Regions from separate parts of the Peribacillus sp. FSL R5-0717 genome, predicted to be linked through region 4. Evidence: riboswitches for the same ligand, from Rfam matches in the RefSeq annotation. Region 4 holds a riboswitch; each other region holds the start of a gene.
The links. A riboswitch is a leader RNA that binds a small molecule or an ion and turns the genes downstream of it on or off. The one in region 4 is predicted to bind S-adenosylmethionine.

Region 1: it holds a riboswitch for S-adenosylmethionine, as region 4 does, so the genes downstream of both, NYE65_RS23510 (Na+/H+ antiporter NhaC family protein) here and NYE65_RS18020 (methionine biosynthesis PLP-dependent protein) in region 4, are expected to answer to the same signal.
Region 2: it holds a riboswitch for S-adenosylmethionine, as region 4 does, so the genes downstream of both, mmuP (S-methylmethionine permease) here and NYE65_RS18020 (methionine biosynthesis PLP-dependent protein) in region 4, are expected to answer to the same signal.
Region 3: it holds a riboswitch for S-adenosylmethionine, as region 4 does, so the genes downstream of both, NYE65_RS09955 (5-methyltetrahydropteroyltriglutamate--homocysteine S-methyltransferase) here and NYE65_RS18020 (methionine biosynthesis PLP-dependent protein) in region 4, are expected to answer to the same signal.

What each region holds. Positions count from the first base shown of each region.
Region 1 covers NZ_JBBOOF010000001.1:4,900,791-4,908,895, forward strand. Annotated here, with positions in the region: gene ppsA (phosphoenolpyruvate synthase) at 1-1,787, shown strand, start outside; gene hutG (formimidoylglutamase) at 2,266-3,222, shown strand; gene NYE65_RS23500 (hypothetical protein) at 3,546-3,701, shown strand; gene NYE65_RS23505 (SOS response-associated peptidase) at 3,761-4,432, shown strand; SAM riboswitch class I at 4,768-4,875, shown strand; gene NYE65_RS23510 (Na+/H+ antiporter NhaC family protein) at 5,067-6,383, shown strand; gene NYE65_RS23515 (chromate transporter) at 6,539-7,084, opposite strand; gene NYE65_RS23520 (chromate transporter) at 7,133-7,762, opposite strand; gene NYE65_RS23525 (LysR family transcriptional regulator) at 8,008-8,105, shown strand, end outside.
Region 2 covers NZ_JBBOOF010000001.1:41,543-49,647, forward strand. Annotated here, with positions in the region: gene NYE65_RS00165 (helix-turn-helix domain-containing protein) at 1-374, shown strand, start outside; gene NYE65_RS00170 (hypothetical protein) at 834-1,001, opposite strand; gene mmuM (homocysteine S-methyltransferase) at 1,289-2,251, opposite strand; gene mmuP (S-methylmethionine permease) at 2,241-3,635, opposite strand; SAM riboswitch class I at 3,719-3,821, opposite strand; gene NYE65_RS00185 (flavin reductase family protein) at 4,057-4,665, opposite strand; gene NYE65_RS00190 (alpha/beta hydrolase) at 4,684-5,292, opposite strand; gene NYE65_RS00195 (ring-cleaving dioxygenase) at 5,292-6,239, opposite strand; gene NYE65_RS00200 (ring-cleaving dioxygenase) at 6,262-7,239, opposite strand; gene NYE65_RS00205 (nitroreductase family protein) at 7,483-8,082, shown strand.
Region 3 covers NZ_JBBOOF010000001.1:2,034,453-2,042,557, forward strand. Annotated here, with positions in the region: gene glpK (glycerol kinase GlpK) at 1-438, opposite strand, end outside; gene NYE65_RS09940 (MIP/aquaporin family protein) at 460-1,284, opposite strand; gene NYE65_RS09945 (glycerol-3-phosphate responsive antiterminator) at 1,510-2,052, opposite strand; gene NYE65_RS09950 (hypothetical protein) at 2,225-2,644, opposite strand; SAM riboswitch class I at 2,801-2,902, shown strand; gene NYE65_RS09955 (5-methyltetrahydropteroyltriglutamate--homocysteine S-methyltransferase) at 2,984-4,087, shown strand; gene NYE65_RS09960 (membrane protein) at 4,230-4,754, opposite strand; gene NYE65_RS09965 (CaiB/BaiF CoA transferase family protein) at 5,018-6,118, opposite strand; gene NYE65_RS09970 (amino acid permease) at 6,361-7,842, opposite strand.
Region 4 covers NZ_JBBOOF010000001.1:3,736,250-3,744,354, forward strand. Annotated here, with positions in the region: gene NYE65_RS18005 (ABC transporter ATP-binding protein) at 1-1,192, shown strand, start outside; gene NYE65_RS18010 (type B 50S ribosomal protein L31) at 1,329-1,577, shown strand; gene metC (cystathionine beta-lyase) at 1,664-2,845, opposite strand; gene NYE65_RS18020 (methionine biosynthesis PLP-dependent protein) at 2,842-3,954, opposite strand; SAM riboswitch class I at 4,041-4,154, opposite strand; gene fumC (class II fumarate hydratase) at 4,481-5,863, shown strand; gene NYE65_RS18030 (hypothetical protein) at 5,973-6,215, shown strand; gene NYE65_RS18035 (ABC transporter ATP-binding protein) at 6,273-7,418, opposite strand; gene NYE65_RS18040 (PucR family transcriptional regulator) at 7,532-8,105, opposite strand, start outside.

The DNA.
Region 1 (8,105 bases), 1.2 Mb from region 4:
GGCTTGAAAGGATCGGCAGAAAGCTTGAAGCGCATTTTGGCTGTCCGCAAGATATCGAATGGTGTTTGGTTGATGATACATTTTATATTGTCCAGAGCCGTCCAATTACTACTTTATACCCCATCCCAGAAGCGAATGATCAAGAGAATCACGTTTATGTATCTGTCGGTCATCAACAAATGATGACTGACGCCATGAAACCATTGGGATTATCTTTTTGGCTGTTAACGACTCCTGCACCCATGCGTATAGCTGGCGGAAGGTTGTTTGTAGATGTCACACATATGGTGACTTCACCTGACAGCAGAAAAATGTTAGTAGAGGCCATGGGACAACACGATCCGCTCATGAAAGATGCACTCATTAACATAATAGAGCGAGGGGATTTCATAAAATCCGTACCAAATGATAAGCAAGAACAGAATTCCGGTAAAAGCAATAAAAGTGTGCCGTCTGGACATTCTAGTGCACAAATTGAAAACGACCCGACAATCGTTTCTGATTTGATTAACCGTAGTCAAACATCGATAGAAGAATTAAAACAAAACATCCAAACGAAATCAGGATCGGATTTATTTGATTTCATTCTGGAAGATATCCAGATATTAAAGAAGATTTTATTTGACCCACAAAGTTCAGCTGTGTTTATGGCTGCGATAGATGCATCATCATGGATCAATGAAAAAATGAATAAGTGGTTAGGTGAAAAAAACGCAGCCGACACGCTTTCTCAATCTGTACCAAACAATATTACTTCAGAAATGGGTCTGGCGCTAATGGATGTCGCAGATGTGATACGTCCTTATCCAGAAGTAATTGATTATCTACAACAAGTAAAAGATGATAATTTTATGGATGAACTGGTTAAGTTTGATGGTGGTCAGGAAACCCAGGATGCCATCTATGATTATCTCGGCAAATACGGAATGCGATGTGCTGGAGAAATCGATATTACTAAAACTCGTTGGAGCGAAAAGCCAACTACACTTGTCCCCGTAATTCTTAGTAATATCAAAAACTTTGAGCCTAATGCTAGCAATCGAAAATTTGAGCAAGGGCGACAGGAAGCTTTGAAAAAAGAACAAGAGCTATTAGAACGATTGAAAAAATTACCGGATGGTGAACAAAAAGCCAAAGAAACAAAACGAATGATCAGCCTAATCCGAAATTTCATCGGTTATCGGGAATATCCAAAATACGGAATGGTTAACCGCTACTTCGTTTATAAGCTGGCTTTACTGAAGGAAGCCGAACAACTCGTGCAAGCCAACGTTATTCATGAAAAAGAAGATATATATTATCTCACTTTTGAAGAACTTCACGAAGTCGTACGCACAAATAAACTAGATTACCAGATGATCAGCAAACGAAAAGACGAGTACAAATTATATGAAAAACTAACTCCACCACGTGTTATCACGTCTGATGGTGAAATCATTGTAGGGGAATATAAACGAGACAATCTCATGGCCGAAGCTATTGTAGGCCTATCGGTTTCTTCCGGAGTAATAGAGGGCAGAGCGCGCGTCATCTTAAACATGGAAGATGCAGATCTAGAAGATGGAGATATACTGGTTACAACCTTCACCGATCCTAGCTGGACACCATTATTTGTATCCATAAAAGGACTCGTCACCGAAGTTGGCGGGCTGATGACCCATGGAGCAGTCATCGCACGTGAATATGGCTTACCTGCCGTTGTCGGTGTGGTAAATGCCACCAAGCTTATAAAAGATGGGCAACGTATTCGAGTAAATGGAACAGAAGGTTATATAGAAATACTATAATTCATTATATTTCAATCATAAAGAAGATCATTCGAATTAGGAGAATCATTGAAATAATGATGCTTTGCGGATTTTGGCAAAACCCCCTGTCACTAGGTCATATAAGGGGCCAGTAACTGAAAATTGATATTAAAGTTTAGTAAGGACATTTTGAGATCGAGCCTTCTGTTAAAGGTCGCTTTTATATGATGCCAAAGCCCAATTTCTCGCGTACAACACGGGGGAATTGGGCTTTTTGTGGATTTTATTTATAGGCAAAATCGATAATCCCTTGCTAAATCTAATGGCTTGAGCAGCAATGTCAAACGGATACGAGGAAGATATTCTCCAACAGATATATCTGTCAATATCATAAATTACGCTGAAAGCGGCTATACCTTCTATAGAAATATTAAATTTTTGTATTGGTAATTATACATTATCTCCATTATAATTTTTAAGAAAGATATTTCGGAATTTTTAAAATAAAGGAGAAATTATGTATACTCAACCGACTTTAAAATATTGGAATGGAAGAATTGATTCCCAAACTGACCTCGACAGCTTCAGATACCACCAAAGAGTGCGCTTGGCACCGATTTCGGAATTAGCCACCTCTTCCAATGCATCACGAACTTTTGGACTGATTGGCTTTAAATGTGATGAAGGCGTCAAAAGGAATAAAGGCAGGGTTGGTGCTGCCGAGGGTCCTGATCATATTAGGCAATCGTTGGCAAAATTACCTTGTCATTTACCTTCCCAAACCGAGCTGGTGGATGCTGGCGATGTAATATGTGAAAGTACAGAGATGGAAGCCGCCCAATCTCAACTGGGATCAGCTGTTGCCCGGATTTTGGAGAGTAAAGCGATTCCTATCATACTTGGGGGAGGACACGAAACCCTGTATGGCCATTATCTTGGGATTAGGAAATCCATTGGACCAAAAGCTAGACTGGGGATTATTAATATTGACGCTCACTTTGATATGAGGCCTTATGAAAAAGAAACTTCATCAGGCACGATGTTTAAGCAGATTTTGGACGAAGATCAAAGTTGTGGCTATTTATGTGTCGGAATTCAGAAGCAGGGGAATACGAAGGCACTGTTTGAAACTGCCGAGAGGAGTAAGGTTGACTACATATTGGAAGAAGATTTGTCATTATACGAAATGGATGAAACGAAGCGGAGGATAAATGAATTCGCTAAGGAAAATGACTATATCATGCTTACATTATGTACGGATGTAATTGATTCAGCCTACGCACCTGGGGTAAGTGCACCATCGCCGTTTGGACTGGATCCGAAATTGGTCCGTGCCATTATTAGGCATATCGTATCGAATGAAAAGATCCTCTCATTTGATATCTCTGAAGTGAACCCTTCATTGGACGAAAATAATAAGACCGTTACATTGGCAGGGCATTTAATAAATGAGGTTTTGCTGCATTTTAAATAATGGACATGGGATGGCGGCAACTCCAATTCGGTCTTCCCAGAAAGAGGGTTTCTATTCGTATCCACTGTTGGGGCTTTCCTTAATGTTATCTTCAATATTGAAGCGAAAAACCTTTAAAGCCCCCAGACTGTCCATGAATCATTCATGGACAGTTTTTTGCGCCTCCTTCACAAGGATTCATGGTCCTTGGCATTGCTTCGTTCGACTAACCATTTAAAGTATAAAGGCGTGTGGATTTTCCATGCCTCTGCTACGTTCAATACTGATACTTGTGGGTTTTTGGTTTATAATAACAACCATCTAGCCTTTTGAGGAGGGATTCCATGAATGAATATAAAGTAACGGTGAGGAATGGCAGTACCTTAATTTTGTCGGAAATCATTAAAGCAGAAGATGAAAGAGAAGTCCTTGGCACTCTTTTGATTTCCAGCGAATTATTTAATCAACCATTTACTGATATCAGGATTTTAGAAAGCTGATTTGTGCCTGCCCATTCCATTTGATACACTGTAATAAATCTTAATACGGTGGCGATATTATGTGTGGACGTTTCACTCTTTTCACTGACATAGAAGAAATAAAAGAACGGTTTGATATTCAAGGGTCATTTGATGAGGAATACCAATTCAGCTACAATATTGCTCCCTCCCAATCCGTGCTCTCCGTCATTAATGACGGGGTAAGGAACCGGCTTGGATATCTTCGGTGGGGACTCATTCCTTTCTGGGGAAAAGACGAAAAAGCGGGCTACAAAATGATCAATGCCAGAGCGGAAACCATTGCTGAGAAAGCAAGCTTCAGGAATGCGTATAAGAAGAAGAGATGCTTGATAATCGCTGACTCTTTTTATGAATGGAAGAAGACACCAGAAAGAAAAATACCGATGCGGATAAAAATGAAGAATCATGCTCCATTTGGAATGGCCGGTCTCTGGGAATCCTGGAAATCTCCTGAGGGCATCAGCATCTATTCGTGCTCTGTTATAACAACTGTGCCAAATGAGCTAATGACCAGCATTCATGACCGCATGCCTGTCATTCTAAAACCAGAAGATGAAAAAGATTGGTTGAATCCTTCCATTAATGATCCTGCATATCTGCAACAGTATTTAAAATCATTCGATTCGGAACAGATGGAAGCATTTGAAGTATCGACTGATGTGAACTCGACTAAAAATAATTCACCTAACCTAATCCAACAAATTTGCTGAGAGGTCATTAGACCTCTCAGAATGTAGACAACTCGATGAAGATCGAGTCTGTCTACATTTTTTTTTTGGTTTTTACAATTTGACGTTGCCTCCAGGCACTCGCTTTTCCCCGAGGAGTCTCGCACACCTGCTCCAATCAACTTAGATCTCTTTATAAACAGTAAGGAGTGCATGTGAAACACTTTGAAAATTAACCCTTGCGAAAATAGACAAAATGCTGTACTGTTATATTTGCTTTTCAAAACGACTTTCGATGTCACGAACTCAGGCAAGTTTCCAGCGTGGTACTTTTCTGGCAGGCATCGTAATTTTTGATAAAATTATATAATGTAATCTTCTTATCAAGAGAGACGGAGGGACTGGCCCGAAGATGTCTCGGCAGCGGACTTAAATGGAGTGCTGTGCCAAATCCAGCAGGCTGATTTTTGCCTGAAAGATAAGGAGGGTGTTTTTTATAAATTAAAAGACCTCTTCTTGTTGTTAAATAGAAGGGGTCTTTTTTATGCCAGTTTTATTTGCTACAGCTCAATGACTGGAAAATCAGGTAGGTTCAAATTGGAGTTATTTGCGAAAACTGTTAATAGAATAAGAGCTGTGACACATGTCGCGGGAAAAATAAAAAGAGGTGTACATCATGAGTGCAAACAATAAAGGGAATCCATGGGCATTGATCCCATTTGTCGTATTTTTAATTTTATTTATTGGGTCTGGAATCATCACTAAAGATTTTTATTCATTTCCGGTGATTGTAGCGATTTCCATTGCATCGGCAGCTGCATTGGCGATGAATCGGAAAGAGACATTCAATCAAAAAGTTGATATCTTCTGTAAAGGTGCCGGTGACGCCAATATCATGTTAATGGTTATCATTTTCCTTTTGGCCGGCGCTTTTTCGGAAGTTGCCAATGGCATGGGGGCAGTTGAATCAACAGTGAATCTTGCCTTAGCTGTTTTTCCGCAAAACCTATTAATGGTAGGGATTTTCATCATCGCTTGTTTTATTTCTCTATCCATGGGGACAAGCATGGGCACGATTGTTGCCTTGGCACCTATCGGGGTAGGGATTAGTGAACAAACTGATATTTCACTTGCCCTTTCAATGGCGGCCGTTATTGGTGGTGCGATGTTTGGGGATAACCTTTCATTCATTTCAGATACGACAATCGCTGCTGTCCGAACTCAGGGAACGAAAATGAAAGATAAGTTTAAAGTGAATTTTTTCATCGTTTTACCTGCAGCCATCATCACATGTGCCATCCTAGGAATTTTAACGATGGGTGAACAAGCTGACATTTCCCAACAGTCTTATGATTGGGTGAAGATTCTTCCATATCTTTGCGTATTGGTCACTGCATTGGCAGGAGTCAATGTGTTCTTGGTCCTTTCCATCGGAATCGTATTTGCCGGAGTCATCGGCTTGGCTGATGGTAGTTATCAACCGTTGGGTGTCATTCAAAAAGTTGGAGAAGGAATGGCGGGAATGTATGAAATCTCCTTCCTTGCCATTTTAATTGCAGGTATGGTAGCTGTAATCAAACATAATGGTGGCATCGACTATTTACTCCACCTAGTGACCCGAAATAGCAAATCGAAAAAAGGAGCGGAATTCAGCATTGCGGGGCTTGTTGGTTTAACGAACCTTTCAACGGCAAATAACACGATTTCGATTATCATTGCCGGGCCACTTGCCAAAAATATTGCTGAAAAGTATGGGATTGATCCAAGGAAATCGGCGAGCGTCCTTGACATTTTTGCATGTTGTATCCAAGGGTTGATCCCATATGGAGCACAACTGCTTGTTGCAGCAGGAGTAGCAAAGATTTCTCCGTTAAGCATCTTGCCGTATTCATATTACCCAATCCTGATTGGACTTTGTGGCGTCATTGCCATCCTGATTGGTTTTCCACGGTTTCAGCCGGGAAATGATGAAATGAAGAAACGTACCTCTTAAAAAGAGAATACAATAATATTAAAACACCCTGAATCATTGGATTCTGGGTGTTTTCTGTATGGTAAATACATAAACATAATAAAGTTTTCTCACACTTTTCAATTTTTTTGCTTAATTCCGGTCCAAATTAATGATGGTTGTGTGTGAGACACCTGTCATGAATAGAGGACAACACCTACTAAACCGGAAAGAATAATTATATAGGCTGGATGCCAGCGTAATTTCATTAGGGCAAATAACGATAAACCAAAAACGATTAATAAGCTTATCGTATGCCATGAAACGTTCACGGCTATCATATGATTGGAAAGTGCTAAACTGATCGCTGCAAAGATGATCAAACTAGTGACAATCGGTCTTAATCCATAAAACATGGATTGAACAACTGGATAATGATTCAATTTGCTGAAAAATGTGGCTATAACGGTTACGATTATAATGGCAGGAAGCAAGATTCCTAGAGCAGATGATATGGCTCCTGCTAACCCAGCAGTGGAATAGCCAACGAGAATGGCACTATTGGCGGTTACAGGTCCTGGGGACATCCCGGAAATGGCGATTATATCGGTGAATTCCTGCGTAGTCATCCATCCATGCTGTGAGACTTCCGATTCTATTACGGGAATCATGGCGTATCCGCCTCCGAAAGATACAAAGCCGATAATAAAGAAGGTGCTAAACAACTCCCACAATTCCATCATTCCATCACATGCTTTCTTAAAAATTAGTTAGTCCCTATTTTGTGTTACCTATATGCCAGCACCCATGAAAGGTTCGAAATCATTTTCTTCTATTTTCCTATCTTTTTTGTCCATCTTGACATCGTAACCTAATTTTCTCTTAATGGAGATGGTCACAATACCGGCTAGGGCTCCTGCTAATATAACCATCACAGGGTGAAGAAAGTAGAGGACGGGAATTCCTGCTATTAAGATACAGAAAGTTGATTTGTCTACAACTGCGGTTTTTCCTATCTTGATAGCCGCATAGGCGATGATGGCTACTATGGAAGCTCTGATCGATATGAATGCGGATTCTACCTTCGGATTATCCTGAATGAAAAAATACACAATGCCCAGGAGCAGAACAATTAAAAAGGTAGGTAATGAAACACCGATCATGGCTGCCATTGCCCCCTTCATTCCGGCAATTCGATGGCCGATAAAGGTGGCGGAGTTAATGGCGACAGCTCCCGGTACGGACTGAGATAAAGCAAAAACATCAGTAACTTCTTCGCTTTTCATCCATTTTCTCTTTTCGACCACTTCATTTTCGATTAAAGGGATCATCGCAAACCCGCCTCCGAATGTGACAGGTGCTATTTTAAAAAAGGTCCAAAATAATTGGAATAGAGTTTTCCATTGTCCTTTCATTGACATCAGTCACTTCCTTTGCATGCTTTGTTTAATTCTTATCATTAACATATCAAAGAAAAAGGGCTGGGTAAATTGCAACAAAATCATCGGGTATAACAAAACGTTATACCCAGAAGATTTATCCGTTTTATAAAGAATGCCGCCAAAAATTGAATAGCCTTAGAATGTATCTCACTATTTTCATTTCACCATTTACCTAATGATGCTATCATTTTAATAAACTATCTAAAAACATGGAGGTCGTTTTCTTGAAATTGGAAAATCTGAAAATGTTTTGTTTAGTGGTGGATGAAGGAAGTATAAGCCAGGCAGCGAGGTTAAGTTTCTTATCACAGCCCGCTGTAAC
Region 2 (8,105 bases), 3.7 Mb from region 4:
TGATTTTAAATAGATTGACTACATTAAGGAAGTCCAAAAGATGGTCTTTGCAATATACCGCTGACAGGCTCGGAATCGCCAAAAGTACCTATGCCGGTTACGAATCGGGCCACCGCCGCCCTTCATTAGAAACGATTAATTTATTGGCAGGCTTATATGATACCTCAACTGATTACATTCTGGGTCGAGTAGATTATCAATCTAATGATATGGATAATGAGTCGCCTCAAGTCATGGAATTAACGGATTTACCAGATATGAAGCTAGCTGTAGATGGAATTTCCCTTTCTGAAGAGGAAACGATTCAATTTATCGCTTTTATTAGAGCTAAACGGGAAGTGGAAATAAATCGCGATAAACAAAATGAAACATAGCAGACATTGAGTTTAAACTGGTATTGGGTAAAAGAACCGTACTTCATCAGCAGGTTCTTATACTGCCTGACATGTTCATTATAACTGTAATATACCGCGGCTTTAATCAATTAGGATAGGTCGGTTCGCCCATTTTGACGGTTGCACGTAATTATTTCTGTGTTTAGAAATTTAAATTTCATTAATTATTATATAGAAGATAGTCGGTTTTTTTAAAAAAGTCATCCATTTTCATTTTCTGTTGTCCTCTTTAGACTTATTTATTTTCCCTCTTTATCTATTTGCAATGAAAGAAAAAACATGGCAAAGATCATGGTTTCCCCCGGTGAATTAATCAAAAAAGAAGCAACATGAAGTGAGCGTTATGTCTTAATTCATGTGCTTCTATTATTGGAATCCTTAAAGAAATGGTAAATTCCTCAATATAATGTCTCAACAGATATGCTGCATTTCCATATTTTAAGGCATTTCATCTTCTTTTTCCCTATTCTTGAAAGCTTCATGAGTGACAATATCCTCAATCTGTTCATACTGGCGGCTGTGTTCCTTCTCTTCGCTAATTCTATTATTGGGTAAATTTCCTGGATGTCCTTTTTCTTTATGATTAAAATTTTTACCACGACTCATAACTCATTCTCTCCTTTCCATTCATTGTTTGTCTAGTTTTCCCAAGCACGAAAAAAATATGATTTAATTTCTCTTTTTACAGTTTTTGCAAAAGGGTTGTTTTACCTGTAATTTCCAGCTTATTTCTGAAGTGTCAAGAAATTAATAATTCAATCCTTTCAAATTACTCGAATCTGAATAAAGAGCTCAAAAAAAAGAACAGGAACCGCCAAATTCCTGTTCTTTTTGTTTATAGGTTTCCCGACTACTTACATATTTAATAACAATATTTTTGATAACAAAAAAGGCTAGGAGAACGTTACCACGGAAGGTCGCCACTTTCTTGAAATGCCCGCAATATGATGAGGAGCGGTTCTGCAACATCCTCCAATTATATTTGCCCCCGCATGGTGCCAATCTTCAGATTTCACATCGAGCCTATTACATGATTCTGGACCATGCCATGTTTTAGTTTCTGGATTATATGATTCACCGGAATTCGGATAAACGATAATTGGTTTATGCGTGTTTGCACGCAACACCTGTATGGCTTCCGTGATAACTGATACAGGCGCACAGTTGATGCCAATTGCGGCAATTTGCTCACTGTCCCCAAACAATCTGGCACACTCCTCCAGCAATGTGCCGTCACTAATCGCTTTTTCATTTTTCAAAGAAAAGGACAGCCAAGCATAGACTTCTGGATAATCTTTCAATAATGAATGTAATACTTTTGCTTCTTGCAGGGAAGGAATCGTTTCAAATGCTAAAATGTCAGCTCCTGCTTCAATCAAAGCTGATATTCGTGAGCGATGAAATGCCGCCAAAGTTTCATCTGAAACACCATAATTCCCGACATACTCTGAACCATCTGCAAGATAAGCCCCATAAGGTCCAACTGATGCAGCAACCAATGGCTTAGGTCTAATCGTTTGAAATTCTTCCTTCCAAAATTCATCTCTTGCTTTTCTTGCTAGTAAAACCGTTTTCCTGATTAGATCCAATGCCTCTTTTTCTTGTATTCCGCGGAGGGCGAAACCTTCAACCGTTGCTTGATAGCTTGCCGTTATCGCACAGTCAGCACCAGCTCGAAAGTAGTCAGAGTGCACCTGGTAAATCACTTCTGGATTTTCAAGTAATACACGTGCAGACCACAGGGGATCGTCCAAATCACACCCATGACTTTCAAGCTCTGTAGCTAAAGCTCCGTCCAAAATCATAACTGAATGACCTTGTAAAATTGCTTCAATTGGGTTAATTTTATTTTTCATGGTCTACTCCTCTTTTCTTTATGGTTTGTGTCAGATAATAACTTCCATAGCAAAACAAAATAAACGGAATGCCACAATATAGTGCTATTCTTTGTGTAGGATCAAATGCAATTCCTATGCAAGAAGCAAGACATAGCATAAATGAAACGATTGGAACGAATGGATATAATGGTGTATGATAAGCCAAATCATTAACTGAGTTTCCTTCGTTTATATATCGTCTGCGAAATAGAAACTGTGACGCGCTAATACTCATCCAAACTATCACCACGGCTAGTCCAGAAATGGATACAAGCACTATATAAACAGTATCCGGCGCTATAATACTCGAGAAAAGTGCTAAAACACCGCCCAGCATACTGAAAAGGACTGCATTCAAGGGAACACCCCGTTTTGTCAATTTTGCAAATATTGGTGAAATAGTTTTCTTATCTGCAAGTGACCAAAGCATCCTGGATGAGGCATATAGTCCTGAGTTCGCAGCGGACAAAATGGCAGTTAATATAACAAAGTTCATAATATCCGCTGCATATGGCACTCCAATTCGTTCTAGAACGGCAACAAAGGGGCTCTCTAATACGCTTGCATCCGAAACAGGCAATAATGCGGATAAAACAACGATGGTACCTACAAAAAAGATAATCAATCTCCATAATGTCATACGGATTGCCTTTGGAATCGTTTTTTCCGGATTCACAGTTTCTCCAGCTGCAACTCCGATCAATTCAGTTCCAGAAAATGCAAAATTCACCGCGAGCATCGTCATTAGAATGGCAAAAGCACCATTTGGAAATAAACCTGCACTTGTAACATTGGAAAATAACGGAGCTGATTGTGCGTTAATCATAGGAATGAAACCTATCATTGCCGCAGCTCCCAGAATAATGAATATTACAATAGCAAATACCTTTATAGACGCAAACCAGAATTCGGATTCAGCGAAAAACTTAACGGTCCACGCATTTAATGCCAAAACCAAAATGGCAAATAGAGCACTCCATATCCAGACACTGATTGATGGAAACCATCGCTGCATCAACAATCCTGCAGCCGTGAATTCCGAACCTAGTGCAACAGTCCAGGTTAGCCAATACAACCAGGCTACTGTATACCCTGTCCCTGGTCCGATGTATTTGGCTGCGTAACTATGAAACGCACCTGTCTCGGGCATATGCACAGATAGTTCACCTAGACATAGCATGACTAGATAAACCACTAATGCACCAATCAGATACGAAAGGATGGTTCCGAACGGACCAGCCTGTTGAATCGTATAACCCGAACTTAAGAATAAACCAGTTCCAATCACCCCGCCAAGCGATAGCATTATTATATGCCGTGCTTGCATTTGCCTTTGAAAATCATGCTTCCTTTTGTTATCCATTCTTACTCTCCTTAATCTTGCATCCAGAAAAAACGAAAACGCACTCTAAAAAAGAGTGCGTTACTGACAAATAAACACGTACGGTCTTATCTATCAAGGTTTCACCCCCTGGAATTAGCACAGTGTCTTTGTAGACCTGTTGCTGAGGTTTCATAGGGCCAGTCCCTCCACCTCTCTGGATAAGAAATTATTTTTTTATAACTGTATCAATCTATGAAAAATTTGTCAAGTTTTGTTTCGGAATGTAAAGACTTCCTTTTAAATGCTAACGATCATGGCGTTTGCGGCATTAATATTAAAAGGTTGCTTATTTTTGGAACAGGCGCTAAGCGTATTATAATGGCAAATAAAACTAACCGGGGTCATTTTGGTCTTAAAAATGGCAACATCTTAAAAGATGTCGCCATTTTTTACTTTTTCCTTAAGGACGTTCTATTTCAAATAATTCCCCTAGTTTTGTATAAGAATGACCTGCTAATCTTGCTACAGGTTTTAGCCCATTCGGGTCAATACGGCCATTATGGTAAATATCTTGCTCTATATGATAGCAGACTATTTTCCCTATCAGTAAATCACAACCAGGTTCATTCTTGGAACCTGCCAATGGAATCGATTGCTCTAATGTACATTCAAAACGTACCTTCGCTTCTTCCAATCCTGGTACGGATACCCTATCACTAACAGCCAGCGTGAAATTAGTAAGACCCAATTCACTTTCTTCAGATGGGAGTTCCTTGGCCGTTCGATTTGCATCGGCAACATTATTTTCGTCAGTGATATGAACAACGAACTCACCTGTTTGAATTGCATTTCGGGCTGTATCCTTTGAAACTCCTTCTTTCCGTTGAACAGAAATGGAAATCATCGGAGGATTTGAACTGACTATGTTAAAAAAGCTGAACGGTGCTATATTGATTGTACCGGTTTCGGATTGTGTCGTAACCAGCGCTATAGGTCTCGGTATAATGCTTCCAGTCAAAAACTTATAATTATCCCGTTCAGTCAGACTTTCAGGGTTAACAGAAATCATCTTCATTCCCTCTCATTCTTATAAAAAGTTCTTTTGAAACCATGAACCTGCTGCATCAACCTCTGAACGTGTTAACTGATGACCATAATTTTCCCATTGAACTCCAACTGTTGCGCCAGCTTGCTGTAAAAGTTGATTAAGTTCTTCAGTTTCTTCTGCCGGGCAAATCGGATCGTTTTTACCTGCAGCAATAAATACAGGTATATCTGAAAGGGACGGCAAAGCGATCCCTCGTCTTGGAACCATTGGATGATGAAGAATTGCTCCTTGTAAGGCCCCCTCGTAATGGAACAGCAAACTTGCAGCTATATTTGCACCATTGGAATAACCTAATGCCACCACTCTGTCACGGTCGAAGTCATATTTTCCGGACGCTGATTCCAAGAAGTCATAAAGCTCCTTCGTTCGGAAAATCAAATCCTCTTCATCAAAAACCCCTTCAGCTAACCGTCGGAAAAAACGGGGCATTCCATTTTCAAGTACATTTCCCCGTACGCTCAGTACGGACGAACCCGGTGAAACCATTTCGGATAATGGCAAGAGATCTGTTTCCGTTCCTCCAGTGCCATGTAAAAGCAGTAGTAACGGAGCTTCTGGATTACTTCCTTTTTGAAAAATATGTTTCATCATTTATCCTCCTCTAGTACTCTCGGCACTGCCGGCAGTAACGTTTTTTCCATAACTTCCCGCTTTTCTTCCAACCATGGCGGCAGCATTAATTTACTGCCCATCGTTTCCTTCGTTTCATCATGAGCAAAGCCAGGTGGATCTGTGGCAACTTCAAAGAGTATGCCTCCATCTTCCCTGAAATAAATCGCATCGAAGTATTGTCGGTCTGTAAAGGGTGTCACACCATAGCCATGGTTACCGATATGCTCCCTCCATTCTTTATGATCTTCATTATCGCTCGCACGCCATGCGATGTGATGGACAGTTCCCACTCCGATTTTACCGTTTGGTAAAACCGTTTTTTTAACATCGATCAAATTTCCGATATCCGATGTGGATTTGAAGCGGATGAAATCGCCCTCTTCCCCAACCTTTTGAAGGCCCATCACTTCCTCTAATAGTTCCATCGTTTTGATCGGTTTTGACGTCAATAATACAGCTCCGCCGAAACCCTTGACCGCCTTATCAGCTGGTACACCGCCGAATGACCACTCGCTATTTTTACCTTCTTTACGCTCAACCAGTTCAAGTTGCAAACCATGTGGGTCTTGGAACTCAAGATATTCCTCACCGAAACGTGAAACCTTTTCAAAGTCTATATTAAATTTACCTAAACGATTTTCCCAGAAGCCCATTGAACCCTCCGGAACTGCATATGTTGTAATTCCCACTTGTCCGGAGCCAATTGTCCCTCGGTATGCCTCAGGCCAAGGAAAGAACGTGATGATTGTGCCCGGTGAACCGGATTCATCTCCGAAATATAAATGATAGGTGCCTGGATCATCAAAATTAACGGTTTTCTTCACCATACGCATTCCCAATACTCCAGCATAAAAATCCACATTCTCTTGAGGATTGCCTACAATTGCGGTTATATGATGTATCCCTGCATTTTGCTTTTGCATGCCGATTACTTCCTCCCTTTGATTAATTAGTTGATTTTGTATTAAGTGGTTTTAAATTCGATTCAATATCCTTTCTTTTCGATTCCAAAAAAGGTGGCAGGGCAAGGTTCTCACCTAGATGCTGCTCAGCTTCATCCACTTCAAAACCAGGTCCATCAGTAGCTAGTTCAAATAATATGCCATTCGGCTCCCTAAAATAGAGTGAACGGAAATAAAAGCGGTCCACATATCCCGAATTCACGAATTTCGATTCACTAATCTTTTCTACCCATTTTCTCAATTCTTCTTCATCATCCACCCGAAAGGCAACATGGTGTACTCCACCCCTCCCCAGCCTTTCCCGAGGTATGTCATTCCTTTCTTCAATATGGAGTTCTGCTCCAGTTCCTCCTTCACCTGTCTCGTAAACGACTATCGGATTTTGCCCGCTGATTGCGGATGGGTATGTGCCTGATTTCCTGAACCCCAATACCTCGATAAGAACACTTTCTGTTTGTTCAATATTGGGTACTGTGAGTTTTACTGGTCCTAATCCAAGTATGGAAAACTCTTGCGGGACTGGGCTTCCATCCCACGGAAATCCTCCATCAACGCCGTTATTATCCTGATCGGAAACCAGAAGAAGCCTTTGCCCTTCAGGATCTTTAAAAGAAAGCACCTTTCTTTCAAAACGGCTCGATATTTCATCGTGCTCAACATTGAATTCCACAAACCGTTTTTTCCAATATCCTAGCGCTTCATCATCCCGCACCCTTAAAGAAATTTCTGAAATGCTATTGTTTCCCTCATGAGTGCGGGCAGCATTTGGAATTTCAAAAAACGTCAATTCCGTACCCGGTGAACCAATTTGATCTCCATAAAATAAGTGATACACACGAACATCATCTTGATTCACCGTTTTTTTGATTAATCGCATCCCTAAGACTTTTGTGTAGAATTCAAAGTTATTTCCCGCTTTTGCTGTAATCGCTGAAACATGATGTAATCCTTTTAATTCCATCCGTACCACTCCTATCTTTATAAATCTCCCCTTACGGAGATGAATTAATCCGCTAATAATATCTCGAATTCAAGGCATTTAACCTAACATAATACTTTTAATGCAAATATCTTGATTTAAAGATAAACGACAGGGATAAAATTGTCAACCATTTTCATTCAAATAATTTCAACCGGATTCACTTATCATAAAATAAAAAATACAGGCCAAAATAAATCGGTATAAGAATGGAGGTTGTGATATATGGTTAAAGATTTTTTTAGCGCAATTGAAGATAGACGCTCTTATTATTCCCTTAGCAAGGAACATGTTGTTCCTGATAAAAGGATTAAGGAAGTTATCGATCATGCCGTTCAATACTCCCCTTCCGCTTTCAACTCCCAAAGTGCCAGAGTGATTGTATTAACTGGTCAAAGCCACGACCAATTATGGGATATCACGAAAGAAACATTAAAAAAAGCAGCCGATGGCAAAGATTTTACAAAAACGGAAGAAAAAATAAAATCATTTATAAATGGTTATGGAACGGTTTTATTCTTTGAAGAACAGGCCAAAATAAATAGGCTACAAGAACAATACAAAACGTATGCCGAAAATTTTCCGATTTGGTCGAACCAATCTTCTGCCATTTTACAATTTGTCGTATGGACTTCCTTGGAAATTGAGGGGTTTGGTGCAAGCCTTCAGCATTATAATCCTTTAATCGATGACGAAGTGAGAAAGACATGGGATATATCACGAGATTGGAAACTCATCGCACAGTTGCCTTTTGGAAAACCCACTGCAGAACCTGGCGATAAAGACTTCTCACCACTTGAAGAACGTGTGAAATATTATCAATGATACAATAGAGACTGGCTCTACTT
Region 3 (8,105 bases), 1.7 Mb from region 4:
ATTATCGAGGATCCATTTCACTTTCGTTCCGGAAAAATAGGCATCTATCAACAATCCCGTTTTATCCCGGAATAAATCATTAAGTCCCTTTTCCTTCAACTCATCACAGATTCCACTTGTTTGCCTGGACTGCCATACAATCGCATTATAGACAGGCGTACCTGTTTCCTTATCCCAAACGACTGCCGTTTCACGCTGGTTGGTAATCCCGATACCGGCAATTTGCTCTGGCTTTACACTGGATTCAGATAGTACACCGGCGATCACCGCCAGGATCGACCCCCAAATCTCATTGGCGTTATGTTCGACCCAGCCTGGTTTAGGGAAATGCTGTGTGAATTCCTTTTGGGAGGAATGGACGATTTCCCCCTTTTCATTAAATAAAATCGCCCTCGAACTTGTTGTTCCTTGATCTAATGATAAAATGTATTTTTCCATTGTGTATGTCCCTCCTTTTAATTAACTAGCGATATTTCTGCTATCCAATTCATGTGACTGTTTTTTACCAAAAGCATAGGCTACTATCAATAGTACCAGGCTTGCACCCATAACAGACCAAAATCCTGCCGTTATTTCCCCCATAAAAAATGCTTTATAACAAACGGCACCAAGTGAACCCCCTACAATCGGTCCAACGACCGGAATCCATGAATAGCCCCAGTTGGAATTTCCTTTACCAGGTATAGGCAGCAAAAAGTGAGCGATGCGCGGCCCCAGGTCGCGGGCCGGGTTAATGGCGTATCCTGTCGTTCCCCCAAGTGACATCCCGATCACGACAATCAATAACCCGACTGCGAATGGGTTTAGACCCTCTGTAAAATTATTGGCCCCTATAAATAATAGACCAAGAATAAGGATGAAAGTTCCAATCATCTCACTTAATAGATTTGAAAATGTGTGCGGGATTGCAGGTGAAGTCGCGAATACACCAAGCTTCGCCCCTGGATCATCCGTAGCTTTCCAGTGTGGCAAATAGTGCAGGAATACTAGAGTTGCGCCGAGTATCGCGCCAATCATCTGGGCAACGATGTAACCGGGCACATCACTCCATGGAAATTCTCCAATAATGGCAAAACCTACTGTGACCGCCGGGTTTAAATGCGCCCCGCTTATGGAACCCACTGCAAAAACACCCATGGTAACCGCCAATCCCCACGCAATCGTGATAACGATCCAGCCGGCATCTTTTGCATAGGAACCCTTTAAGGATGAACCTGCCCCAATACCTGCTCCGAATAAAACTAAAATCATCGTGCCTAACACTTCTCCCCAAAATGGAGTCATGATAAAACCCTCCCCTGATAATTTTTTAAACCTTGCCAACAAATAAAAGGAGATCCACAGCAGAACTATATTCATAAAGGAATTATGAATAGATCTGTTGTGAATCTCCTAGTCTCCGTCACATATATTAACTTGTACTGTAAAATATACTAGGTTATGAAAACGCTGTCAATATTTTATGAAAAATTAATCTATTATACTGTAATTTTTTTCAATTTTTCCCTATTAGACGATATCCCATAATTCAGTTTTTGAAGTGGTGATTGACGAGGCGCCGGCATCAAGGGCATTCAGGACTTCATCCGAAGTACGTATGAGGCCGCCTGCAAAAATCGGTGTTTGCAATCGTTCCTTCACTTCTTTTATCATCCATGGCATGGCGCCCGGCAATACTTCGATATAATCCGGCTTGGTTTTCTGCACCAGCTTATAACTTTTCTCAAGCGCATGTGAGTCTATTAAAAAGATTCGCTGGATGGCAATGACCCCCTTTTGCTTCGCCTTCAATATAACGCTTGATTTAGTCGAAATCAGCCCATAGGGGTTATATTCCTGACAAATGAATTCTGTCGCGTACTCATCACTTCTTATGCCATGGATCAAATCGACATGATAAATCATTTTCTTATTATGCTGCTTGGCCATCATACTTACATTTTTCAATTGTGAGATATGCAAATCAAGAAACACACCTATTTCATAGGAACTTTCTAGAAATCTTTCAAAATCCTTCATACTTGCTGAAGCAGGCAAAATCTTCTGATCCATCATTATCCTCCTCATTACCAGAAAAACTCAAAACTTCAAGTCATTTAGTATATTTTAAAGAACTTGATTTATCAAACACATTTTTTCATGAACCATGTAACCTTAACACTATCATACCTTTCACACCCTTTATAGATTGCGGCAAAGGATATATGTAAAATATCCCCTTGAATCATAAAGAGAGTTTCATTTTCAATGCACCTTCGACGAGTTCATACGATTTAATTGTGCCAATGGGAATTTTTCTCACGATGCTCCAAGCATTAACATTCATTTTGATCGCTCTTTTTTCATATTCAAAAAATGGCGGTCTGTTAAATATCCTTTGGTTGATGAAATTCCTGTCAATGGGTTCCATTTCGACTAATTCAAATGAAATCGTTCTTTTTTCCACATGAATCGGTTTTAATGTAATCCGGAAAGCCACGTTTTTCTTAAACATCATTTTTTTCACTTCCATCGTTCCGGAAAGCACAATATGACTTGGCGTAATTTCGACTTTAATCTCCTGACCAGATGATTTCATTTTTATGATTCTCTCTATCATGGCTTCAGTTACCGTAATCGGTATGCCATTTTTGAATGGACTCATCCTTGCATTCCCTCCCCACTCAAAGCATATGCCGGATTCCCTGATGCCGTTAACATTCCAGCCCGGATTAATAAACGGTATATTCAAAATATTCCAGCTCCACCCCTTGACCTTCATAAAAACTACCTGTATAGTCATAGTTAATTTAATAGACAACTCTTATCCAGAGAGGTGGAGGGACTGGCCCTTTGATGCCTCAGCAACAGACTGATCTTGTACTGTGCTAATTCCAGAAGTGTAAAAACTTGAAGATAAGAAGAGTATATAGCTTTGTTGCCAACACCTCTTCTTATTTTTAAGAAGAGGTTTTTTATTTTTAAAAGGAAAGAAGGAATCAACATGTCAATCACATTAACGAAAGCACCATTCAGGGCGGACCACGTCGGAAGTTTATTAAGACCGGAACGTTTACATATTGCCAGGAAGGACTTTAAGGAAGGTACCATTTCAGCTGAGCGGCTTCGTGAAATTGAAACTGAAGAAATCAATCGGATCGTCGATAAACAAATCGAAGTTGGTTTAGAGGCCGTTACGGACGGTGAATTCAGACGAACATGGTGGCACTTTGACTTCCTCGAACATTTAAATGGCATCGAGGGATATGTAACTGAAAAAGGCCTCACATTCGATGGTGTCGAAACAGAGAGATATAATGTTCGCAATACCGGGAAGGTTTCATTCAACCCTGAACATCCCTTCATTCGTGATTTCATTGAATTGAACAAAATCGTGAACGGACGTGCCGTTGCCAAGCAAACAATCCCCAGTCCGAATCAATTATTTGCTGCAGGCATTCATAATGAAGACGTCTACCCTGATATTGAAGACTATGCAAATGATATCATCAACGCCTATCAGCATGCTTTGAAAGCCTTTTATGAAGCAGGTGTGCGTTATCTTCAATTGGATGATGTATATATTGCCAGACTTTCAGCTCCGGATTTCCAGTTCAAAGATGGAAAATATACGAGGGAACAATTAATTGATCTTGCACTTCGAGTCATTAATGGCGCATTGGAAGGCAAACCAGAAGACCTTATCGTCACTACCCATCTATGTCGCGGAAACTACCAGTCGACATGGGCGTTTGAAGGAAGCTATGCCCGTATCGCCCCAACTTTATTGGCAAAAGAAAAAGTGGATGGATTCTTCTTGGAATATGATGATCAACGCTCAGGGGATTTCAAACCATTGGAATACATTCCAAATGGCGGTGCACGGGTCGTACTGGGTGTCGTCACTTCAAAAAATGGAGAAATCGAGGACAAGGAAGCTGTTAAGGCACGCATTAAAGAAGCATCGCAATTCGTTCCGCTCGAACAATTATGCTTAAGCCCTCAATGCGGCTTCGCCTCTACACATCACGGCACCAAGCTAACCGAGGCACAGCAATGGGAAAAGCTGAAATTCGTCGTTGATGTTGCGAAAGAAGTATGGGAATGATTATTTTACGGAGACTTTAAAACTTATTTACAGGATTCGAACAACCTAATCGGCTTCAATATAAGCGTGCCGATTAGGTTTATACTTAAAACCCTAAAACTGAAAGCAAACAAAAAAGAACGGCCATCTGGACGTTCCCTTTTTACTTGCAGCTATCATCATCCTCCATTTTCTTCACGAATATATCATCCGTCACCCTATCTTCCAGCTTGTTCCTCAAGGCCAATTCAGCAGCCTTCCCATCACTAGGCGATCCGTCCGAGAAATACATCGGAAACAGGGAGAAAAACATAATATAAAAAGAAAAATAGATAAATTGATACCAGATTACCGAGCTGTCCAGGATATTCTGATACACTAAGCTATATATGATCAGCATGCTGATTAAATTAAAGATAGCCCCCCCTAAATAGATCAGGGTATTCGTCAATCGATTATCATGTTTCAAACCCTTGAACTCGCAAGTCCCATTCCAAAAATAATATTTCCTCACCTCTATGTTCCGAAAGGCGAAAAGCTTATTACCACACCCGATCAAGATTTTCTTTTCTGATCCCCCAAAGATCGTAACAAAGAAAATATGCCCGCTCAAATGTATCAGTGTAACGATCGGCATGATCAAAAAAAAGGAAAATAGAAATTTAATGATATCAGAGAGACCAAACATATTTAACTAACCCCCTCCTTACCAGCGATTTTCTTACCAGGATGCTACTCTGATACCCTGCCCACACTGGTTATAACTAGTAAATTTTCACAGTGGTAATATGTTGCTTTCCACAAATGATAAGAGGATAATTGTTCTCCTTCCGCTTTACTTCGACCTTCGAACGATCATATCGACCCTCCCCCTGCTTTTTCCGGCATTCAAAAAAAACAGGCTATCACCTTCCAAAAACCTCGGAAAAGCGATAGCCTTTACATCTTTATTTAGCGATTGGGGGTGCGAAGGATTTCTGCGTTGTTTTGTCCTGGCTCCAAGCCTGCATGTTTATATCCAGGGGTGAAAACCGATGTTTTGATCGGGCAGGCGATTTGCCTCTGGACATTCCCTTTTCCGTCAGGTACCTCGACGATCATTCCCCTCTCCTTCAATTGGGGATGCTCAGCCGCTTCGGTGAAAGTCAGCACTGGTTCTGCGCAGGCCTCGAATTCAGCGAATATCTCCTGCCATTCATGAAAATCTCTTTCAAGGAAAGCCAGCCGGACGGCCGTTTTAAACCTGATTCCGCTTTCTTCATCGCTTTTCATGCTCAGCTCATATAATCCGGGTGCACCAATCGCTTCACATAATGCTTTTCGGAAAGGGGGCTCAAGGCTGCCTACTGAAAAATAGCGTCCATCTTTCGTTTCGTAAAAGTCATAAAAAGACCCTCCGTTCAGCATCAGTTTTTCTGGTTCAAGTTCAAGGCCACCTTGTAAATTCAGATGTGCGGATATGGCATTCAAGGCAAAACTGCAGTCGGTCATGCTGATGTCGATGGCTTGGCCGAATCCTGTTCTTTCCCTGTGTATGACTGCAGATAATATTCCGATGACAGCATGCAATGAGCCTCCGGCAAGATCTGCTATTTGGGTTCCGTTTTTTGCCGGGCCGTCCTTTTTCGTACCAGAATAGCCTGATAAGCCTGCTATCGAAATATAATTGATATCATGTCCCGGTCGGTCTTTATAGGGACCAGTCTGGCCGTAGCCCGTGATGGAACAGTAAATCAGCTTCGGGTTGATCGATTTTAATGCCTCATACCCCAGACCCAGACGTTCCATGACACCTGGACGGAATTGTTCAATGATGATATCGTATTCCGTCACTAGGTTTCTTATGGATTCGATAGACTCGGATTGTTTTAAATCCAGTGTAATCGACTTCTTCGATCTGTTAAGATATTGGTTCACACCCCATGAATCCTTTGTCCCCGGCCTCTCCACCTTCAAAACATCCGCTCCTAAATCCGCTAGCATCAAAGTGGCAAATGGACCTGGCAGTAACGTTGAAAAGTCCAATACTTTTAAATGAGTCAATAAGGTCATCAGCCGTGCACCTTCCCTTTCCCTTGAAAATAGTAAAAGCCTTCCAGTCGTTCCGTACATGCAATTTAGCTGAGTTTACGATTATCATATAACACCCTCCATAACATTTGTATAAATTCCCAATTAATAAAAATAAAAAACCAGGAATCAGCTTCCCGGCTTTTGATAATGAGCCTATAGAAAACAAGTAAAAGCCGGACAATTTAAAACATATTGTCCGGCTGCTTTTACTTTAAGCTTGTTCATTCATATTTTTTGTCAAAGTCAAATTCGACTTCATCAAGTTTAACGAATTTAGTTTTTCTTATAAATTTATAGCCAAGCCATAGACCAAGGAAAAGCGGAATCCCTAAGTATGCAGCTACAACACTGCCCCAATCGATATGGTCTGAGAAAAAGGCTTGGATATTTTGGGACAGGATGACGATCATGCCGATTAAAATGGCAAAAATCGGTCCGATCGGGAACCATAATGCCTTATATGGCAGCTTCTCCAATGAATGGCCTTGAGCGATGAACGCTTTCCGGAAACGGTAATGGCTGATGGAAATGCCGAGCCAAAAGATGAATCCTGTAATTCCGATGGCATTCATTAACCAAATATACACTTTACCATCGCCGAATATGGAGGCTAAAAAGGCCAGCATGCCGATGGAGCATGTCAAAATCATGCCTGCAACCGGTACGCCGCGTTTATTAAGTTTTGCAAAAATACGCGGTGCTTGCCCATCTTTTGCCATTGAATATAGCATACGGGTAGATGCATATAGACTAGAGTTACCTGCAGATAATACCGCTGTTAAAATGACGGCATTCATAAGCGAAGCGGCAAAGGCCACTCCAGCTTTTTCAAAAATGAGCGTGAATGGACTTACCATGACGTTATCACCTTGCAAACTCGAGTTCGTATAAGGGATAAGCAGTCCAATTACGAAGATTGCCAATACGTAAAAGAGCAAGATCCTCCAGAAGACACTTTTAATGGCCTTCGGTATATTCCGTGCAGGATCTTCACTTTCCCCGGCAGCCACACCGACAATTTCGGTACCTTGAAAAGAAAAGCCAGCCGCTATGAAAACGATGAAGACACCCATGAACCCGCCCGGGAAAGGAGCGTCATCGACGGTGAAGTTTTTAAAGCCTACCGCTTCGCCGCCCATAATGCCGACGATCATTAGCAGCCCGACGATAATAAAAATAACGATGGCGGTTACTTTTATGAAGGAAAACCAGTATTCCCCTTCACCATATCCTTTTACGGATAAATAGTTCAATAGGAAAATGAGCACCAAGAATGATGAACTCCATAACAATGATGGACTATTCGGAAACCAGAATTTCATGATCATTGTCGAGGCTGCCAACTCTGCGGCTATCGTCATCGACCAATTGAACCAATACGTCCATCCTAAGGCAAAACCAAATGCCGGATCGACGAATTTCGATCCATAGGTACTGAAAGAGCCGCTTGTCGGCATAAAGGCCGCCAATTCCCCTAAGCTCGTCATCACGAAGTACACCATTGCCCCAACTAAGGCATAAGCAAGTAATGCCCCGCCTGGCCCAGCTGTATGAATGGCTGCACCGCTGCTGAGGAACAGCCCGGTACCAATAGCCCCTCCAATGGAAATCATCGTTAAATGGCGGGATTTCAAACCGCGCTTTAACCCTTGTTCTTCTTGCTTTGGAGGATGCAAGATGTCATTTTCTTGTTTTGGTATCATAATTTTTCATCCCTTTCTATATAAGCGCTTTCATATATGGGGAAATCATTTAATAAATTTTCCTATTTCATAGACTCTCAAATAGACCTAATTTACAATTCGAATTCCTTTTCTGAATATATGCAATTTTCATGCCAAGTTTGCAAAGCGCAATTTTCAACAGATTATCCAAAAAAATGCCTTCAATAGACAAATTTCTTTGCACTATACGCCATGCTTTTTTGCACATTATGCCATGGTTTTTTGCACATTTATTCATTTGG
Region 4 (8,105 bases):
TAATCACATCATTCGGGAACGGGTCAGCGATATTAATGGAATGATTAATGAATCCATTTCTGGTATGAGCATCATTCAGGCATTTGGACGTGAAAAGGAGACGAAGCAATCTTTTGAAAATCTGAACCGGGAGCATTTTTCCTATCAAAATAAAATGCTCCATTTGAATTCGTTGACGGGTGGAAACTTGATTGGCGTCATTAAGCTTTTGGCGCTGATGGCCTTCGTCTGGTATTTCGGCGGGATTTCCCTTACAGCGGGTTCGGCCATTTCCTTAGGGATGATGTATGCAATTGTTGATTTGATCAGCCGCCTGCTACATCCGCTTCACGGAATCGTCAATCAGTTCGCTAATCTTGAACAGGCGCTTGTTGCAGGGGAGAGGACGTTCAGCTTATTGGATGAGAAGGGATTGGCAGTCAGCGATGAAAACATATCCAGATACAAAGGAAACGTACAATTCGAAAATGTTTCTTTTGGTTATAAGGATAAAGAATATGTGTTAAGGGACATTTCCTTCTCCGCTAAACAGGGGGAAACGGTTGCTTTAGTTGGCCACACCGGTTCAGGAAAAAGCTCCATAATGAATTTATTATTCCGCTTTTATGACAGTAGTGAAGGACAGATCAAAATCGATGGCAGAAATATATTGGATATCCCCCATCAGACGCTTAGGGAGCATATGGGGATCGTCCTTCAGGACCCCTATTTATTTACTGGCACCATCGCCTCGAATATCAGTCTTAATCATAAAGGCATCACAAGGGAAATGGTTGAAAAAGCATTAAGAGATGTCGGGGGGGACAAAGTGCTGAAGCATCTTCCTTTAGGGCTTGACGAGCCCGTGATCGAAAAAGGCGGAACGCTGTCTTCCGGACAGCGTCAGCTAATCTCTTTTGCCCGTGCCCTTGCATTCAATCCGGCCATATTGATCTTGGATGAAGCGACAGCAAGCATCGACACCGAAACCGAGGCAATTATCCAGGAGGGTATGGAAGTGCTGAAAAAAGGGAGAACGACCTTCATCATTGCCCATAGGCTTTCCACGATAAAAAATGCCGACCAAATTCTTGTACTGGAAAAAGGGCGGATTGCAGAGCAAGGTACACATGAAGAATTAATGGAACTGAAAGGGAAGTACTATCAAATGTATGAACTGCAGGCAGGTCCGCATAAAGGCATGGCTGGCTGAACACAATGGAATAAGGGTAGATCATCTAGATTAAACTATAATGAAGGTACCGACTTTTGGTACCTTCAAGTATAATGGCTGATAATAGTAATCATTACGTTTAAGATATACCTATACTGACGATGAGGTGATAATAGTGAAACAAGAAATTCATCCCGATTATCAACAAGTGGTATTTATGGATACCAACAGTGGGTATAAATTTTTGACAGGCTCCACTAAGACATCCAATGAAACAATCGTTTGGGAAGACGGCCAAACATATCCTTTATTAAAAGTGGAAATCAGCTCGGATACGCACCCTTATTATACAGGAAAGCAGAAGTTTGCTGAAAAAGGCGGACGGGTGGATCGCTTCCTGGATAAATATAATATGAAGAAATGAGAGTTAGGCCATCGGGAAATCGATGGTCTTCTTTTATTGATGGAATAAAAAAGGTGCCCATAAATATGAGGCACCCACTACTTTAATCATTTTGCAGCAATTGCTTCCCCTTTGGCAATATTGACGAGGGCAGCTTCGAAGTCCTTGATTAAATCGTCCGGATTTTCCAGTCCGACAGAGAGGCGGAGCAAGCTATTCGTGATGCCTCGCTTTTCCCTTTCATCAGCAGGCATGGCCGCATGGGACATTTTGGCCGGGTAGGATAATATGGATTCTACCGCTCCCAGGCTTACGGCAAAAACAGGGAGCTCGACAGTGTTCACGAAGGAACGGAAGATTTCCTCACTTTCCAATTCAAATGAAAGGACCGCCCCTGCTCCGAGTGACTGGCCTTTCTGGATGGCGTGCTGTGGATGATCGGCTAGGCCGGGATAATACACTTTTTTCACCAAGGGCTGCTCCTTTAAGTAGGCTGCAATCTTTTCGGCCCCTTTTTGTGAATGTTCCATTCTAACTGACAAGGTTTTCAAGCCTCTCATTACGAGCCAGGCATCCTGAACACCAAGGACCGCTCCAAAGGAGTTTTGAAGCGAACCGAGTCTTGCCGCCAATTCCGGATCTTTCACGACCGCAAGCCCAGCTACCACATCACTATGTCCGGATAAAAACTTCGTCGCGCTATGAAGGACAACATCAGCGCCCAAATTCAGCGGTTTTTGCAATGCGGGCGTCAAGAATGTATTATCAACAAAGCTTAAGGCACCGGCTTTTTTTGCGATATCACATATAGCTTGAATATCGGTCACTTTAAGTAAAGGATTTGAAGGCGTTTCAATGTATATGGCCCTGGTATTTGGCTGAACCGCCGCTTTGACACTTTCAAGGTCCGTCATGTCAACGAAGGTATGCTCAATATTGAAACGGTTCAAAACGCTTGTGACCATCCTGAACGTTCCGCCATACACATCTTCGGAAATGACGATATGATCCCCGGCAGACAATAGCAGGAAGGCTGTTGAAATGGCAGCCATACCTGATGAAAAGGCAAAGCCGTGAGTGCCTTCCTCAAGTTCGGCAATGATGTCTTCAAGTGCCTCGCGGGTTGGGTTCCCGCTTCTGCTGTAGTCATATTTGCCGAATTGATCGACATCGGATTGATGGAAAGTCGATGCATGCTGGATGGGGACGCTCACACCGCCCGTTGCCGGATCGAATTTATGTTGATTATGAAGTAATTTTGTTTCAAAGCTAAAATCATGATCTGTCATCGTAGTGCCTCCCTTTTTACATGTGCGAATGCTTGCTGCAAGTCACCAATCAAATCGTCGCTATCCTCGATGCCAACGGAGAAGCGGAGCAGTCGATTACAAACACCGTTTGCCGTTCTGACCTCAAGCGGTATATCGGCATGTGTTTGTGTGGCAGGATAGGTGATGAAGCTTTCAACCCCTCCCAGGCTTTCTGCAAAGGAAATTAATGAGAGCGATTGTAAAAATGGGTTGACCGCCGCTTCATCAATGATGCGGAAAGAAATCATGCCGCCTCGGCCTGGATACAATACGTCCGTAACACAATCATGCTCCGATAAGTAATCTACAAGTATCTTGGCATTCTTTTCATGCCGCTCCATCCGCAATGCCAGGGTTTTCATTCCGCGCATCAACAGCCAAGAATCAAATGGGCTCAAGACAGCTCCAGTGCCATTATGATGGAAGGCAAGTGCATCACATAATTCAGCGCCGCTAGCAACGATCAGTCCGGCGAGCACATCATTATGACCACCGAGATACTTGGTTGCACTGTGGATCACAATATCAGCTCCAAGCAAGATGGGTTGTTGAATAAGAGGCGTGTAAAAAGTGTTATCAACGATTAGCAATAAATTATATCGTTTAGCCAATGCGGCAACGGCGCTAATATCCGTTTGCTGCATAAGAGGGTTAGTGGGAGTTTCGATGAAGATGGCTTTCGTGTGAGGAGTGATGGCTTTTTCGATATCCTCCAAACAACAAGTGTTTACATAGTCACACTGCAATCCCCATTTTTTAAAACCTTGTTCTAACAGCCGATATGTACCGCCATAAAGATCTTCACTGACAATCCACGCATCCCCGGATTTAAAAAGGGCGAGTATAGTGGAGATGGCGGCCATTCCTGAACTGCAGGCATAGCCTTGGTCTCCTTTTTCCAGATCGGCGATGGATCGCTCCAATAGCTGGCGGGTAGGGTTACCTGTCCTTGTATAGTCGAATCCCGTCGATTGACCGATTCCTTCGTGGCGAAAAGCTGTTGAAAAGTATACCGGCGGATTGACTGTTCCTGTCGCCGTTTCACTGCGATTTCCTAATTGAGCAAGATATGTTTCAGGTTTATACATGGTTTTCACTGCTCCTTTGAGTTAAATAAAATAAAAAAAAGTCTTCTTTAAGAAGAAGACTTTGATTAAGTAGGGACGAGTCATTCTTCTTATCTTCCAAGTTCATAAACTTGTGGAATTAGCACCTTTTCATTGGTTTGAAACAAATGAAGGTTGCTGAGGTGTCATCGGGCCATTCCCTCTACCTCTCTCGATAAGAGTTTAGATTATTCAATTTCTTTTGAATTTACTATATATACAAAACACTGTCAAGGACATTTTGGGGGTGATGATGTGTTGGTGTTCATGGCCAGGTCAATTGAAGCCTAGCGGTGCCTACACTTTATGTGTCAAAAAAGAATATCCAAATTTTCATCTAAATATGAATGGCCTAGGATTTTTCAGAAATATGGAAAGGGTCAGCGGGATATTTTTGCTTTAAAATAATAAAGTTTGTACAATGTATGGAGAGAAAGAATAATCCGACATTATTCATTTCATATGCAAAAATTTTTCAATGAATAGTGCAAACTTAGGAGGAGAACACATGGAATACAGAATCGAACGTGATACGATGGGTGAAGTGAAAGTTCCTGCTGATAAATATTGGGGAGCACAAACTGAGAGAAGCCGTAACAATTTCAAAATCGGTAACGAAAAAATGCCGATTGAATTGGTTCGTGCATTTGCATACGTTAAACAAGCTGCTGCAAAGGTGAACTATGATCTTGGCGATCTTTCCGAAGTTAAAAAGAACGCCATCGTCAAGATTTGCGGCGAAATCCTTGAAGGTACGCTTGATGAACATTTCCCGCTTGTAGTTTGGCAAACGGGAAGCGGTACGCAAAGTAATATGAATGTGAATGAAGTGGTCGCTAACAAAGGGAATGAATGGTTAAAAGAAAATGGTGAATCGGAAATCCTTCACCCGAATGATGATGTTAACAAGGCACAAAGCTCAAATGATACTTTCCCGACTGCCATGCATATTGCAGCCTTTATGGAAGTCGCAGAAAAATTGGTTCCTGCCATCAAAGCACTTCGTGATACATTCGATACAAAAGAAAAAGAATTTTGGGATGTCGTGAAAATCGGCCGGACACATCTTCAAGATGCTACACCCTTAACATTAGGACAAGAAATTTCCGGTTGGAAAGCGATGCTCGATAAAGACTTGGCGATGATTGAGGAAAGCAGCCAAAAACTATTGAACCTTGCTCTAGGCGGAACGGCTGTAGGAACCGGAATCAATACAAAGAAAGAATTCCCGGGACTTTCTGCCAAACAAATTGCAGCGGATACAGGATATCCTTTTGTCACATCTGATAATAAATTCCATGCATTGACTAGCCATAACGAAATCGTCTACGCACACGGTGCTTTGAAAGCATTGGCGGCAGATTTAATGAAAATTGCGAACGATGTCAGATGGCTTGCAAGTGGACCGAGAAGCGGAATCGGAGAAATTGCCATTCCGGAAAACGAGCCAGGCAGCTCCATCATGCCAGGTAAAGTCAATCCGACCCAAAGTGAAGCGCTTACCATGATTGCGACACAAATCGTGGGTAACGATGCTACAATTGGCTTTGCAGCAAGCCAAGGTAACTTTGAATTGAATGTATTCAAACCAGTCATCATCTATAACTTCCTGCAAACGGTCAAATTATTGACGGAAGGCATTCATTCCTTCAACGATAATTGTGCGGTTGGCATCACTGCAAATGAAGATAAGATCAAAGAAAATGTAGAGCGTTCCCTTATGCTGGTAACAGCATTGAACCCGCATATCGGTTATGAAAAAGCAGCCAAGATCGCCAAAACTGCCTTCAAGGACAACTCCACGTTAAAAGAAGCGGCATTGAAACTGGAGTTCCTGACGGAAGATGAATTCAAAGCATGGGTCGATCCTGCTAACATGGTTAATAAATAATTGGATGGAAACACCCTCCCTCTAGCATTAGGGAGGGTGTTTCCATGTGTTAAAATACTGGAATCGACAAATACTGAAATCATAAGTATCTGGAACAGGAGGAAAAACAATGTCTATATGCCCGCTTTGCAACGGTCTAAGAAAAATTCATGTGGATTGCCCGGAATGCGGCAGCGAACTTGAGGATAAAGGGAAATTCATGGATTATGCTGATGATTACAGTGCTTATATGGATATCGACATACTTAAAGAAAACGACGGATACCCTCAATCCCTTCAAAAAGGGCAATGCCCCCATCTCATGAAATGCCCTGAATGCGGACATGATGAAGTGGTATTGGTCCAGGAATGAATCGCCCTTTATTTTAATAAACGTAAAAAGACCCATAATGAATGGGTCTTTTCATGTTTAATTGGCAGATAACTTCATGCTTTCCTGCATCTGTTCATCTTCTTCAACTAAAATGCGATGTTCGGTCCCTTTATCAAAAAAGTGCGCTTTATTCATGTCGAGGGCAAGTTCGATCTTTTCGCCTGCCTGGATAATGTTATTGGCATCGACCCTTGCAACGAAGTCCTGCCCCTCTAAAGTGGAGTAGAGCATGATCTCCGCGCCCATGAGTTCGGCTACATCAATTTGGGTCGTGAATGTAGTGTTAGAGGACTCCGTGAAATAAGCTCCTTCATTATGGAAATCTTCCGGACGGATTCCAAGGATTACTTCTTTTCCGACATATCCTTGATCACGTAGCATTTTCATCTTAAATTCAGGTATTTCAAGGGTTTGTTCGCCTATTTTGATTGTGCCTTCTTTTAATGTTCCGGAAAAGAAGTTCATGGCAGGCGATCCGATAAAGCCGCCGACAAACACGTTTATTGGTTTCTCATAAACATCCTTTGGAGCACCGACCTGTTGGATGATACCATCTTTCATTACAACAAGACGTGTCGCCATGGTCATTGCCTCTGTTTGGTCATGTGTGACATATATCGTTGTGGTGTCGAGCCGTTTATGCAGTTTAGCTATTTCCGCGCGCATTTGAACCCGCAGTTTTGCATCGAGATTGGATAATGGCTCATCCATCAAGAAAACTTTTGCGTCCCTTACAATTGCACGGCCAAGTGCAACACGCTGGCGCTGACCACCTGAAAGCGCTTTAGGTTTCCTGTTTAGCAGCTCTTCAAGTCCGAGAATCCTTGCCGCTTCATTTACTCTTTGCCTGATTTCAGCTTTTGGCGTTTTCCTGAGCTTTAATCCGAATGCCATATTGTCAAATACAGACATATGAGGATATAAGGCATAGTTCTGGAAAACCATCGCAATATCGCGATCTTTAGGGGGGACATCATTGACTCGCTTGCCGTCTATGTATAAATCCCCTTGGGAGATGTCTTCCAGTCCGGCAATCATCCTTAATGTCGTTGATTTCCCGCAACCTGAAGGTCCCACAAAAACGATGAATTCCTTATCGGCAACACGAAGGTTGAAGTCTTTAACAGCCGTCACCTTTTTATCATAAATCTTGAATATATGATCTAACACTAACTCTGCCATGAAAAATCCCCCTTTTAAACTCTTAGATTACTTGTACCAATTAGCTATAGTCTAAGCTATGGGTTTTGAAAAAAGTATGGGCATATTGCACAAAAATGTGTTTACATTGGAAATTAATCATTGAGTAAAAGTATCAAGTATGCAGTAAGGGCATGACGGAAGTTTCTAATATCGAGACCAGTTTTTTCAGAGAATCTATCGATTCGGTATTGTAAGCTGTTCCGATGTATATAAAGCTGTTTGGCGGCATATGTGGCATTGGAGTTACATTCGATATACGTTTTAACCGTTTTGATAAGTTCAGTATCCTGCTTGGTCTTGCCAAGAATTTCATTGATAAACCAATTTGCATTCTTAAAGGATGGATCATTTATTAATGAGTATGGGATGATGTCTGCCAAATCAGTCACTTTTATATCCGGGAGATGCACCTGTGCCACTTCAAAACACTTTTTCTCCTGAGTCCAGTGATGGCGAAGGTCTTGATCTACAGGGTGAAATCGCCCGGTGAACATACGGGTCTTTACATAAAAGTCACTTTCAAGTGTGGAAGTAATGGCGATCAGTTCTTTATTTGATAATGGTTCATCCTTGTCCGGTTCAATTAAGACGCCTGCCGTTTCATTTTCCCAAATAATAGCTGCGTCAGATGGAACGAAAGCGAGGAAGGCCCCTTCAAAATCGGAG